DNA from 3 places in the Promicromonospora sp. NPDC050249 genome. Region 2 is predicted to be linked to each of the others. Evidence: riboswitches for the same ligand, from Rfam matches in the RefSeq annotation. Region 2 holds a riboswitch; each other region holds the start of a gene.
What was found. A riboswitch is a leader RNA that binds a small molecule or an ion and turns the genes downstream of it on or off. The one in region 2 is predicted to bind S-adenosylmethionine.
Positions count from the first base shown of each region.

Region 1 (3,266 bases), on a different contig from region 2:
GGCAGCGGTCGCCAGCAGGCCCGCGAGACCCGAGCCCTCCGGGACGGGGCGCGGGTCGTCGGTCACGACCCAGAGCCCGTCGACGACGTCGTACCCGGCCTGCGGGCCCTCGGCCACCAGCCGGCCCAATGCCGCGATCAGGCGCTCGACCTCCTCGCCCGCGGTGCCGACACCGACCGAGGCGCGCACCGCACCGGCGTCGAACCCGAGGCGGCCGAGCAGCGGGTGGGCGCAGAACCGGCCGTCGCGCACGCCGATCCCGTGCTCGGCGGACAGGTAGGCGGCCACGAGGCCGGGGTCGTAGCCCGCCACGGTGAACGTCACGACGCCTACCGGGTCGACGGCGTCGGCCCACACGCGCACGACCTCGACGCGGTCGATCGCCTCGAGCCCCGACACGAGGCGGCGGCGGAGCGCGTTCTCGTGCGCCGCGACGTCGGCGGGGGCGAGCGCGGCGAGCTCCTCGCACGCCGCGGCGAGGGCCACCGCACCGATGACGTTGGGAGATCCCGCCTCGTGCCGGGCGGGGCCCTCGTGCCATTCGGTGCCAGCGACGCGCACGCGCCGCACGGCGCCGCCACCGGCGAGGTACGGCGTGCCGGCGTCGAGCCAGTCGCGGCGGCCCACCAGCGCGCCCGCGCCGAACGGGGCGTAGGTCTTGTGCCCGGAGAAGGCGAGGTAGTCGACGCCGGTGGTCTCCAGGGAGATGCGGCGGTGGGGGACGAGCTGGGCGCCGTCGAGCACGACGCGGGCGCCGAGCTCGTGGGCGACGGCGACGATCTTGTCGACCGGGAGCGACTCCCCCGTCACGTTGGAGGCGCCGGTGAGGGCGAGGAGGGCGAACGGGCGTTCCGCTGCGGCGGCGTCGATAAGCTCCTCGCGGATCTGGTCGAGCGTCTCGGCGACCGTCGCGCCGCCGGTCAGGACGGTCGCGTCCGTGCCGCGCTGCCAGGGCAGCAGGTTCGCGTGGTGCTCGACGTCGAGGACGAGCACGCGGCCGGGCTCGCCGTCGGGCTGCGCCGGGACGCAGCCCGCGAGCAGGTTCAGGGAGTCGGTGGTGTTCCGCGTGATGATCGTCAGGTCGTCCTCGCGGGCGCCCACGAACGCTCCGATGGTGCGCCGGGCGGTCTCGTAGAGCGCGGTGCTCACCTGGGAGAGGTACCCGGCGCCGCGGTGCACGCTCGCGTACAGGGGCAGTACCTGGGTGACACGGTCGGCCACGGCCTGCAGGGCAGGTGCCGACGCGGCGACGTCGAGGTTCGCGTACGGGACCCGGCTGCCGTCGACCAGCGGGACGAGGGTCGCGCCGCCGACCACGGGCCGCAGCGGGGCGACGTCGGCGACCGCGTCGTCACGGGTGAGGGTGGTTGCAGACATGACGTCCTCCAGCACAGTCCTGGGGGAAGATCCCCCGCGCTTGCCACGCGCGGCTGCGCGCGGCCAGGTCGTCACCCGGGGCACCCCACCGCGGTAGGAGGGTTGCCGACCAGCGAGCCGGGGCTTGACGCTGGCACTCATGACCTGACGTCATCCTGTGCTCCGGCAAAATCCCTGTCAACGCTCGTCTCAGATATTGGTCTCACGATTCGGTCGCCCTGGCTGTGAGATGAGGGCGGCGATCCGGTCGGCGTCGGCCCGGTACATCGCGGCGTGCTCCCGCAGCTCGGCCGGTCCGTCAGCCTCCGCCCGGGCCTCCGACCAGCCGGCCAGGTCGTGAAGCTTGTCGACCATCGCGGCCAGCACCTCCCCGCGCCGGAACGGAGTCCCGTACGCCTCGGTCAGCGTGTCGAGCCGCGCCATCGGGTCCACGCGCCCGATGTCGTAGGCGACGCCCGCGAAGGCGTCCGCAGAGAACGGCGCGATCCGGTAGGCGAGGTACGCCAGGTCGCGGACCCGCGGGCCGGGCGAAGCGGTGTCGAGGTCGAACAGGCCCGTGAGACGGCCGTCGCGGAAGACCATGTTGTACGGCGCGGCGTCGTTGTGGCAGATCACCTCGGCGGGCTCGGTCGCCGGGAGACGCCAGACGGCGTCCGACCGGGGGAACCCGGCGGTCGCGTCGTGGAAACGCCGCAGGAAGCGGCCCGCCTCGGCCAGGACGTCCTCGGACCAGAGCCACGCCGGAGCGGGCCAGCCTGGGACGTCGCCGGGCAGGTACGAGACGATCTCCCGGCCTTGGCCGTCGAGGCCGAGCGGTGCGGGGACCTCGGTCATCCCGGCGGCGCGGACATGGGCGAGCAGGCGCTGGATCGTGGGCGTCCAGGGGCCCGCCTCCCGGTGGACGCTGTCGCCGATCCGTACGACGCCGGTGGTGTTCCCGCCGGTCAGCTCCTGCTCGTCCACAGCATCATCCACAGCGTCATCCACAGCTTCCACAGACTTGTCCACAGTGCCATCCACACCCGGGACGATATCCCGACCAGTGTGCGAGACGGCATCCCACCTACCGGACGTGGTGTCGTAGGATCACAGCGACCATCCCGAGCGGCCGAGTGACGTGGCACGACGACGCCGCAGCAACCCAGCGTTCCCGCCCCTGGCGAGAACGGACGAGGGTGCTACCGCCACGACCGATGGAGGAGCACATGAGCGTCCCCGCGCACGTCGAAGCCCGCCCCGCCGACGGCTACGCCGGCGACATCACGCCCCAGGAGGCCTGGGACCTGCTCGCCGCCGACCCGGCCGCCACCCTCGTGGACGTCCGCACCGAGGGCGAGTGGCGCGCGATCGGCATCCCCGACACGGCATCCCTCGAGAAGCAGCCGGTGTTCAGCGAGTGGGTGCGTGCCGGTGGCCGCCCCAACCAGCAGTTCCTGGAGGAGCTCAAGGCCGCGGGCGTCACAGACGGCCCCGTCGTCTTCCTGTGCCGCTCCGGCCAGCGTTCGATCGGCGCGGCACGGCTCGCCACGGCGGCCGGCATCGCGCCGTCGTACAACGTGCTGGAGGGCTTCGAGGGCGCACCGGGAGCCGACGGCGTCCGCGACCAGCAGGGCTGGAAGGTCGCCGGGCTGCCCTGGACGGAGGGCGCCCAGTGACGGTCACCGGAGCCTTCCCGGCCGACGCGATCCCCGGTGGGTCAGGCCGCAAGCCGCTGCCCCGGAACGTCCGGCCCGCGACGCTCGCCGTGCGCGGCGGGCACCAGCGGACCGAGTTCCAGGAGACGGGCGAGGCGCTGTTCCTCACCCAGGGCTACGTCTACGACTCGGCGGCCGAGGCGGAGGCCGCGTTCGCCGGCGACATCGACCGGTTCGTCTACTCGCGCTACGGCA
Region 1 is NZ_JBFAKY010000005.1:173,855-177,120, reverse strand. Features, by position in the region: gene AB0I32_RS05800 (aminotransferase class V-fold PLP-dependent enzyme) at 1-1,377, opposite strand, end outside; SAM riboswitch class IV at 1,409-1,522, opposite strand; gene AB0I32_RS05795 (aminoglycoside phosphotransferase family protein) at 1,567-2,352, opposite strand; gene AB0I32_RS05790 (rhodanese-like domain-containing protein) at 2,583-3,032, shown strand; gene AB0I32_RS05785 (O-succinylhomoserine sulfhydrylase) at 3,029-3,266, shown strand, end outside.
Region 1: another riboswitch for S-adenosylmethionine. It lies ahead of AB0I32_RS05800 (aminotransferase class V-fold PLP-dependent enzyme); the one in region 2 lies ahead of AB0I32_RS20940 (LLM class flavin-dependent oxidoreductase).

Region 2 (3,266 bases):
GTTCGCAGGACGGCCGGACCGCGCCCAGGAGACCGTGCGCGAGGTCCTGGCCCGGCTGTGGACCGGCAGCGAGATCGGGCAGGGGTACCACGGCGACGAGGACAACGGCGAGATGTCGGCCTGGTACGTCCTCTCCGCCCTGGGGCTGTACCCCCTGGAGATCGGGTCCTCGCGCTGGGCGGTCGGCTCGCCGCTCTTCGAGCGCGCGGTGGTGCACCGGCCCGACGGCGACCTCGTGGTCGAGGCGCCCGGCGCGGCCGACAGGCGGTACGTGGCGGGGCTGGACGTCGTCGTGGGCTCTGCCGGCGACGGCGCGGCCGGTGACGGTGCGGGCGGCGTGGCCGGTGACGGCGCGGCCCGCGCGGTCACGTCGCCGACCGTGGAGCACGGCGACCTGACCGGTGGAGCGACCCTCCGGTTCGCGATGTCCGGGACGCCGACGAGCTGGGGTGTGCCGGTGCCGGCCGACCCGGGGCAGGACCTGGCAGGTGCGGACACGGGGTCGGACGGCAGGTCGGACGGCAAGCCGGCCCGGCCGTGGCAGCGGGCCGACGGCGGCTGGCACGGCACCGACGGATCCCTGCCGCGGCTGACGGACGGCGACTTGACGACGGCTGCCGAGGTGGCCGGCGTGCTCGAGTGGCGGCCGTCCGGCAAGGCCCCGGAGGGTGCGGTGCTCCGCGCGTACACGCTGACGTCGTCTGCGGAGCCTGGGTCGGTGAGGTCTGCCCGGACGGCGGCCGGGTCGGCACCGGACCGGCAGCCGCCGTCGGCGTGGCGCCTGGTCGCGGACGACGGCCGTGTGCTGGACGAGCGGTCCGGCGAGCAATGGCCCTGGCCGGGTCAGCTGCGCCCGTTCGTGCTGGCCGAGCCCATACCGCTGACCAGCCTCCGGCTGGAGACCGGCGGGGGTGGCGTGCTCGCCCAGATCGAGCTGCTCGTCGACTGATCCGCGCGGCCGCACTGCGGTGCGGCGGCGGTGCGGTGCGGCGGTGCGGCAACGCCGACTGGTCGCGGCACCGCCGACTTCGGTCACTTGCACGGGACGTCCTGCGACTTCGGTCCTTTGCCTCGAGATCGGTCAATCAACCGACCGATCTCGAGGCAAAGGACCGAAGTCACTCGCCGCCGGGTGCAAGGGACCGAAGTCATCAGGCACCAGCACCACCAGCACAACGGACCGACGCCAGACCCCCGCCGCGTTTCGCGACAAGACTCCCGACCCCCGGACCGGTTCCGGTATGTGAGATCTGGCCATAGATCGTTGACTTCTATCGGTTCCATTCGTATGTTCTCTGACATCCAGAAGAACCGCACTAATCCGATCGGAAAGATGTAGTAACGCTGGACAGGTCATGAGCTCCGACGCGAAGCCCCGGCTGGTCGGACGGCAACCCCCCGCGCGGGTGGGTGCCCCGGGTGAGGACCAGGCCACCGCCGCCGGCGGATGACAACACGCGTCGCTCGCCGCTGGGCGAGCAGGTGAGGAGAACCACGATGACCCGGAGCGCTGCCCCCGCCGTCCACGTGCCCCTGCCGTCCTGGAACGTCTTCTCGCGGGCCGGTGCTGCCCCGCGCACGGGTATGTGTTGTCGCCGTTCCTGCCGCTGACCGCGACAGACCCGACCCTCCCTCTCCCTACCTTCCGGCAGCCTCGCTCCCGGGTGACACAGCAGTGCCGCAGCGCGTCGACCGCGCGCCGCCGGCCGGGTCACCTGGATGTCGCCGCGCAGCCGTAGCCCCGAACGGAGCCCCGCCGTGCCGTACCCACCGCAGCCCACATCCATCACCTCAGCCGCCTCCTCCTCGTTCCGTCCCGTCGTGCTCGGCGTGGACCTGACCTCGTCCGGCGCCCGTCCCGGCGCGCACCGCGCCCGCGGCCCGCTCCCGCCTCGCCCGTTCGACGGCGAACGCTTCCTCCAGCTGGTCCGCACCGCCGACCGCGGTCTACTCGACCTCATCACCCTCGACGAGGACTTTCTGCTGCACCCCGGTCGCGGTCAGGTGACCGCTCGGCTCGACACGGTCGTCGCAGCGGCCCGCGCGGCACGGGTCACGACGGGGATCGGCCTGGTCGCCGCCGTCGACACCGTCCACACCGAGGCGGCGCACACCGCCGTCGCCCTGAGCAGCGTCGACCGCGCGAGCAGCGGCCGGGCGGGCTGGCAGGCCACCCGGCAGACGGCGGTCCCCGAGTCCGACGACGCCTGGGCGGCCCGGGTCGAGCTGGGCATCCAGTCCGTGAACCGGGTGTGGACGGGGCGGCCCGGCACCGGGTCGGGCGCGGTCGAGCTGGACGCCGAGGGCCGCTTCCGCGTCGACCACGACGGCATCCGGTTCGCGATCCGCAGCCACCCGACCCGTGCCGGCGGTAGCGGTGCGACGTTGTCCCGCGTACGTCCGCCGGTCGTCCTCCGCGTGCGTTCCGAGGCGAGCGCGAGGCTGGCGGGGCGCTCCGCCGACGTCGTGCGGATCGCCGTGCGAGACGCCGCGCAGGCGGTCCGGCTGCGGCGCCTCGTGCGCGATGCGGCGCTGTCCGCCGGACGCGACCCCGAGGAGGTGCGGGTGCTCGCAGAGGTCTACGTCGTGCTCGCCGCCGAACGGGCCAGCGCCCGGGCCCGGCTGGAGCTCGTCGAGGCGCTCGAAGGTTCCGATCCGGGGCGCGGCGCGCACGTCGTCGCGGACACGCCGGACGAGCTGGCGGTCCTCATCGCCGACTGGGCAGCCGTCGGCGCCGCCGACGGGTTCCTCCTGCGCCCGTCGTCGCTCAGCGCGGACCTCGACGCGATCACCGACCACCTCGTGCCGGCCCTGCAGCTGGCCGGGCTGTTCCGCACCGAGCGCACGGAGACCACGCTGCGCGGATCACTCGGACTGCCCGACGCCGCCGCCGCTTCCCGCGCGCTGCCCACGGGCCGGCTGCTGAGCGCCTGACGGCTGCCCCCGACGGCTGCCCTCCGACGGGCCGCCGTCAACCAATGATCCTGAGGAGAAGAACCATGAGCACACCTGAGCTGCGCAACCCCGAGGACGCCGGCGCCAAGGTCGCGGGCGGCGCCCTGCTGATCGACGTCCGCTCCGCCGCGGGCCGGGCGGCGACCGGCGAGATCCCCGGCGCCACGCTCGTCGACCGGAGCAACCTCGACGCACTGTTCGGGCCGTCGGACAACCCCGCCATCACCCTCGACACACCGGTCGTCGTCGTGTGCGGCTCGGTCGACGGCTCCGGCCCGGTCGCCGAGGCGCTCGCGGCGCGCGGCTACACC
Region 2 is NZ_JBFAKY010000028.1:61,063-64,328, reverse strand. Features, by position in the region: gene AB0I32_RS20945 (GH92 family glycosyl hydrolase) at 1-949, shown strand, start outside; SAM riboswitch class IV at 1,352-1,462, shown strand; gene AB0I32_RS20940 (LLM class flavin-dependent oxidoreductase) at 1,759-2,934, shown strand; gene AB0I32_RS20935 (rhodanese-like domain-containing protein) at 3,000-3,266, shown strand, end outside.

Region 3 (3,266 bases), on a different contig from region 2:
CCCCGAGCTGTTCCTCGAGCCGCGCGAGCTGGCCCGTGACGGCGGGCTGGCTCACGCCCAGGCGCTCCGCCGCCGCGGACAGCGAGCCGGTGCGGTAGACCTCAAGGAACGTCGCGAGGAGGTCGAGTCCCGGCACCCGCGTCACCATCCGTCCCCCGAGGTCGTGGCCCAGCCCTGCCTGGTGCTCAGGCTAACCATGTCGGCACGACGGCGGGCGGTCAGCGGGCGGCGAGCGCCTTGAGCACCGCCTCGGCGGTCGCGGTGCTGGACTGGGGGTTCTGCCCGGTGATGAGGTTGCCGTCCTGGACCACGGTGCTGCTCCAGGGCGCGCCGGTCCTGAGGACCGCGCCACGTTCGCGCAGCTCGGTCTCCACGAGGAACGGCGTGCCGTCCCCGAGGCCGCCCTGGCGCTCCTCCTCGTCCGTGAAGGAGGTGAGCGCGCGGCCCGCGTAGGCGAAGGCGCCGTCCGGGGTCTCGGCGCTCAGCAGCGCGGCGGCGCCGTGGCAGAGCGTGGCCACCGTCGTCTGCCGCGTGTTGGCGGCGACCAGCAGCCGGCCGAGGTCGGCGTCGGACACCAGGTCGGCCATGGGGGCGTGGCCGCCGGGGATGTAGATCGCGTCGTAGTCGTCGGCGCGGATGTCAGCCAGCGCGAGCGGGCGAGCCAGCTGGTCCGCGACGGTGTCCAGGTAGGTCCGGTACTCCGCGGCGTCGGCCGCTGCAACGCCGCCCCGTTCGTCCAGGCTGACCTCGTCGACGGTGGGCCGCACGCCGCCGGGCGTCGCGAGGACGACCGTGGCACCGGCGGCGGTCAGCGTGCGGTGCGACGCTGCGACCTCCTCGGCCCAGTAGCCGGTGGGGTGGGCGGTCCCGTCGGCGAGGCGCAGGCTGTTCGCGGCGGAGAGGACCATCAGGATCTTCGACATCGGTGGTTCCGACCTTCTCTGTGAGGGATGCCCGCCGGGTCGTGCCGGCAGGGACGCCGCGGTGTGTCGCGGCTCTGACCAGAACGCCAGGATCCATCACCGAATGCCGGGTCGGCCCGGCGCGGCCATAACCCTGCTTATGACACCGATTTGACCATGCACCTGCTGCCAGATCGGGGCCGCGTCGGGCAGCAGGTGCGCGGTCGGCCGCGTGGCACACTTTTCGGCGGCTGACCAGCCCAGATGGCATCGTCCCGAGGGGTGGACGCTTTTCCGCTCACATCGCGGTCATGCTTACGATCCAGGTCAATCATCCAGAGCGGTCGAGAGTCCTGGCTCAACGACACCGCAGCAACCTGCCTCCGGAGCGCCAATTCCGGGCAAGGTGCTAACGCCAGGTCCGATGGAGCTGATACGCATGGCAGTCGAGTTCACGCACCTTCCCCACGCCACGATCCTGGGTTACCCGCGCATCGGCAGACGACGCGAGCTCAAGCGCGCCGTCGAGTCCTTCTGGGCCGGGCGCACCACCGCCGAGGAGCTGGAGACCACAGCCCATGACCTGCGGCTGGCTACCGCTCGGCATCTCGCCGGACTGGGCCTGGACGGCACGGCCGCCGTACCCGGCTCGTTCTCCTTCTACGACCAGGTGCTCGACGCCGTCGCCCTGCTGGGCGCGGTGCCCGAGCGGTTCCGGGACCTCGTCTCGACAGGCTCGACCAACGAGGCCACGGGCGCGCTCTCCCTGGAGGGCTACTTCACGCTGGCCCGCGGCGAGGGCGACAAGCCGCCGCTCGAGATGACCAAGTGGTTCGACACGAACTACCACTACCTCGTCCCGGAGATCGGGCCGGACACCCCGATCGGGTTCGCGGACGACCGCGTCGTGCACCAGTTCACCGAGCTCGCCCGGCCCGCCGACGGCGGCCAGGCGGTCGTGACCCGCCCCGTGCTCGTAGGACCGGTGACGTTCCTGCTCCTGAGCAAGCCGGCGGACGAGGCGCCCGACGGCTTCCACCCGCTCGACCGGCTCGACGACGTCGTCGCCGCCTACGCCGACGTGCTGCGCGCGCTGGCCGCCGCGGGCGCTCCCTGGGTGCAGCTCGACGAGCCCGCGCTGGTCACCGACCTGCTCGACGTCCCGTTCGACGAGGTGGCGGACGCCGTCCGCCGGGCCTACGCGCGGCTCGCCACGGACCTGTCCCCCGCTGCCGGGGCGACCGGTACGGCCGAACGCCCCGCGATCCTGGTCACCGCGCCGTACGGCGACCTGCGCAGCGCGGCGGGCGACGGGCTCGCCCTGCTCGCCGGCACCGACGTCGAGGCGATCGCCGTCGACCTCGTCAAGGGCGCCGTCCCGACCGGCCCCGTCGCCGGCCTGGGGAACAAGACCCTGGTGGCCGGCGTCGTCGACGGGCACAACATCTGGCGCGCCGACCTCGACGCCCGCCTGACCACGCTGGAGACCCTGGCGGCGCCGGGCACAGGACTCGGTGCGGGAGCGGTCGCCGTCGGCACCTCGACCTCGCTGCTGCACGTGCCGCACGACGTCGCCGACGAGCCCCGCCTCGACGCCGGTCTCAAGTCCTGGCTCGCTTTCGCCGACCAGAAGGTCGCCGAGGTCGTCACGCTGGCGACCGGCCTGACCGGCGGCCGGACGGCGGTCGCCGACGCGCTCGCCGAGTCGACGGCCGCCGTACGGTCCCGCGCCGAGGCGCCCGGCGTCGTCGTACCGGAGGTGCGGGAGCGGACCGCTGCCCTGACCCCCGCCGACGTCGAACGCGCGCCCTACGCCGAGCGGGCGGCGGCCCAGCAGGCGAGGCTCGACCTGCCGCCGCTGCCGACCACCACCATCGGCTCGTTCCCGCAGACGGCGGAGATCCGGAAGACGCGGGCGGCCTGGGTGCGCGGCGAGCTGTCGGACGACGAGTACACGACCGCGATGCGCGCCGAGATCGCGAGCACCGTGGCGCTCCAGGAGGAGCTGGGCCTGGACGTGCTGGTGCACGGCGAGCCCGAGCGCAACGACATGGTGCAGTACTTCGCGGAGCAGCTCGACGGCTTCGTGACCACGGTGCACGGCTGGGTGCAGTCGTACGGCTCGCGCTGCGTGCGTCCGCCGATCCTGTGGGGTGACGTCTCGCGCCCCGCACCCCTGACCGTGGAGTGGACCGCGTACGCGGCATCGCTCACGCAACGGCCGGTCAAGGGCATGCTCACGGGGCCGGTCACCATCCTGGCGTGGTCGTTCGTCCGCGACGACCTGCCGCTGGGCGACACCGCCGACCAGGTCGCCCTCGCGCTCCGGGACGAGGTGACGGACCTGGAGGAGGCGGGCATCGG
Region 3 is NZ_JBFAKY010000018.1:110,222-113,487, forward strand. Features, by position in the region: gene AB0I32_RS16395 (LysR family transcriptional regulator) at 1-136, opposite strand, end outside; gene AB0I32_RS16400 (type 1 glutamine amidotransferase domain-containing protein) at 219-923, opposite strand; SAM riboswitch class I at 1,231-1,333, shown strand; gene metE (5-methyltetrahydropteroyltriglutamate--homocysteine S-methyltransferase) at 1,342-3,266, shown strand, end outside.
Region 3: another riboswitch for S-adenosylmethionine. It lies ahead of metE (5-methyltetrahydropteroyltriglutamate--homocysteine S-methyltransferase); the one in region 2 lies ahead of AB0I32_RS20940 (LLM class flavin-dependent oxidoreductase).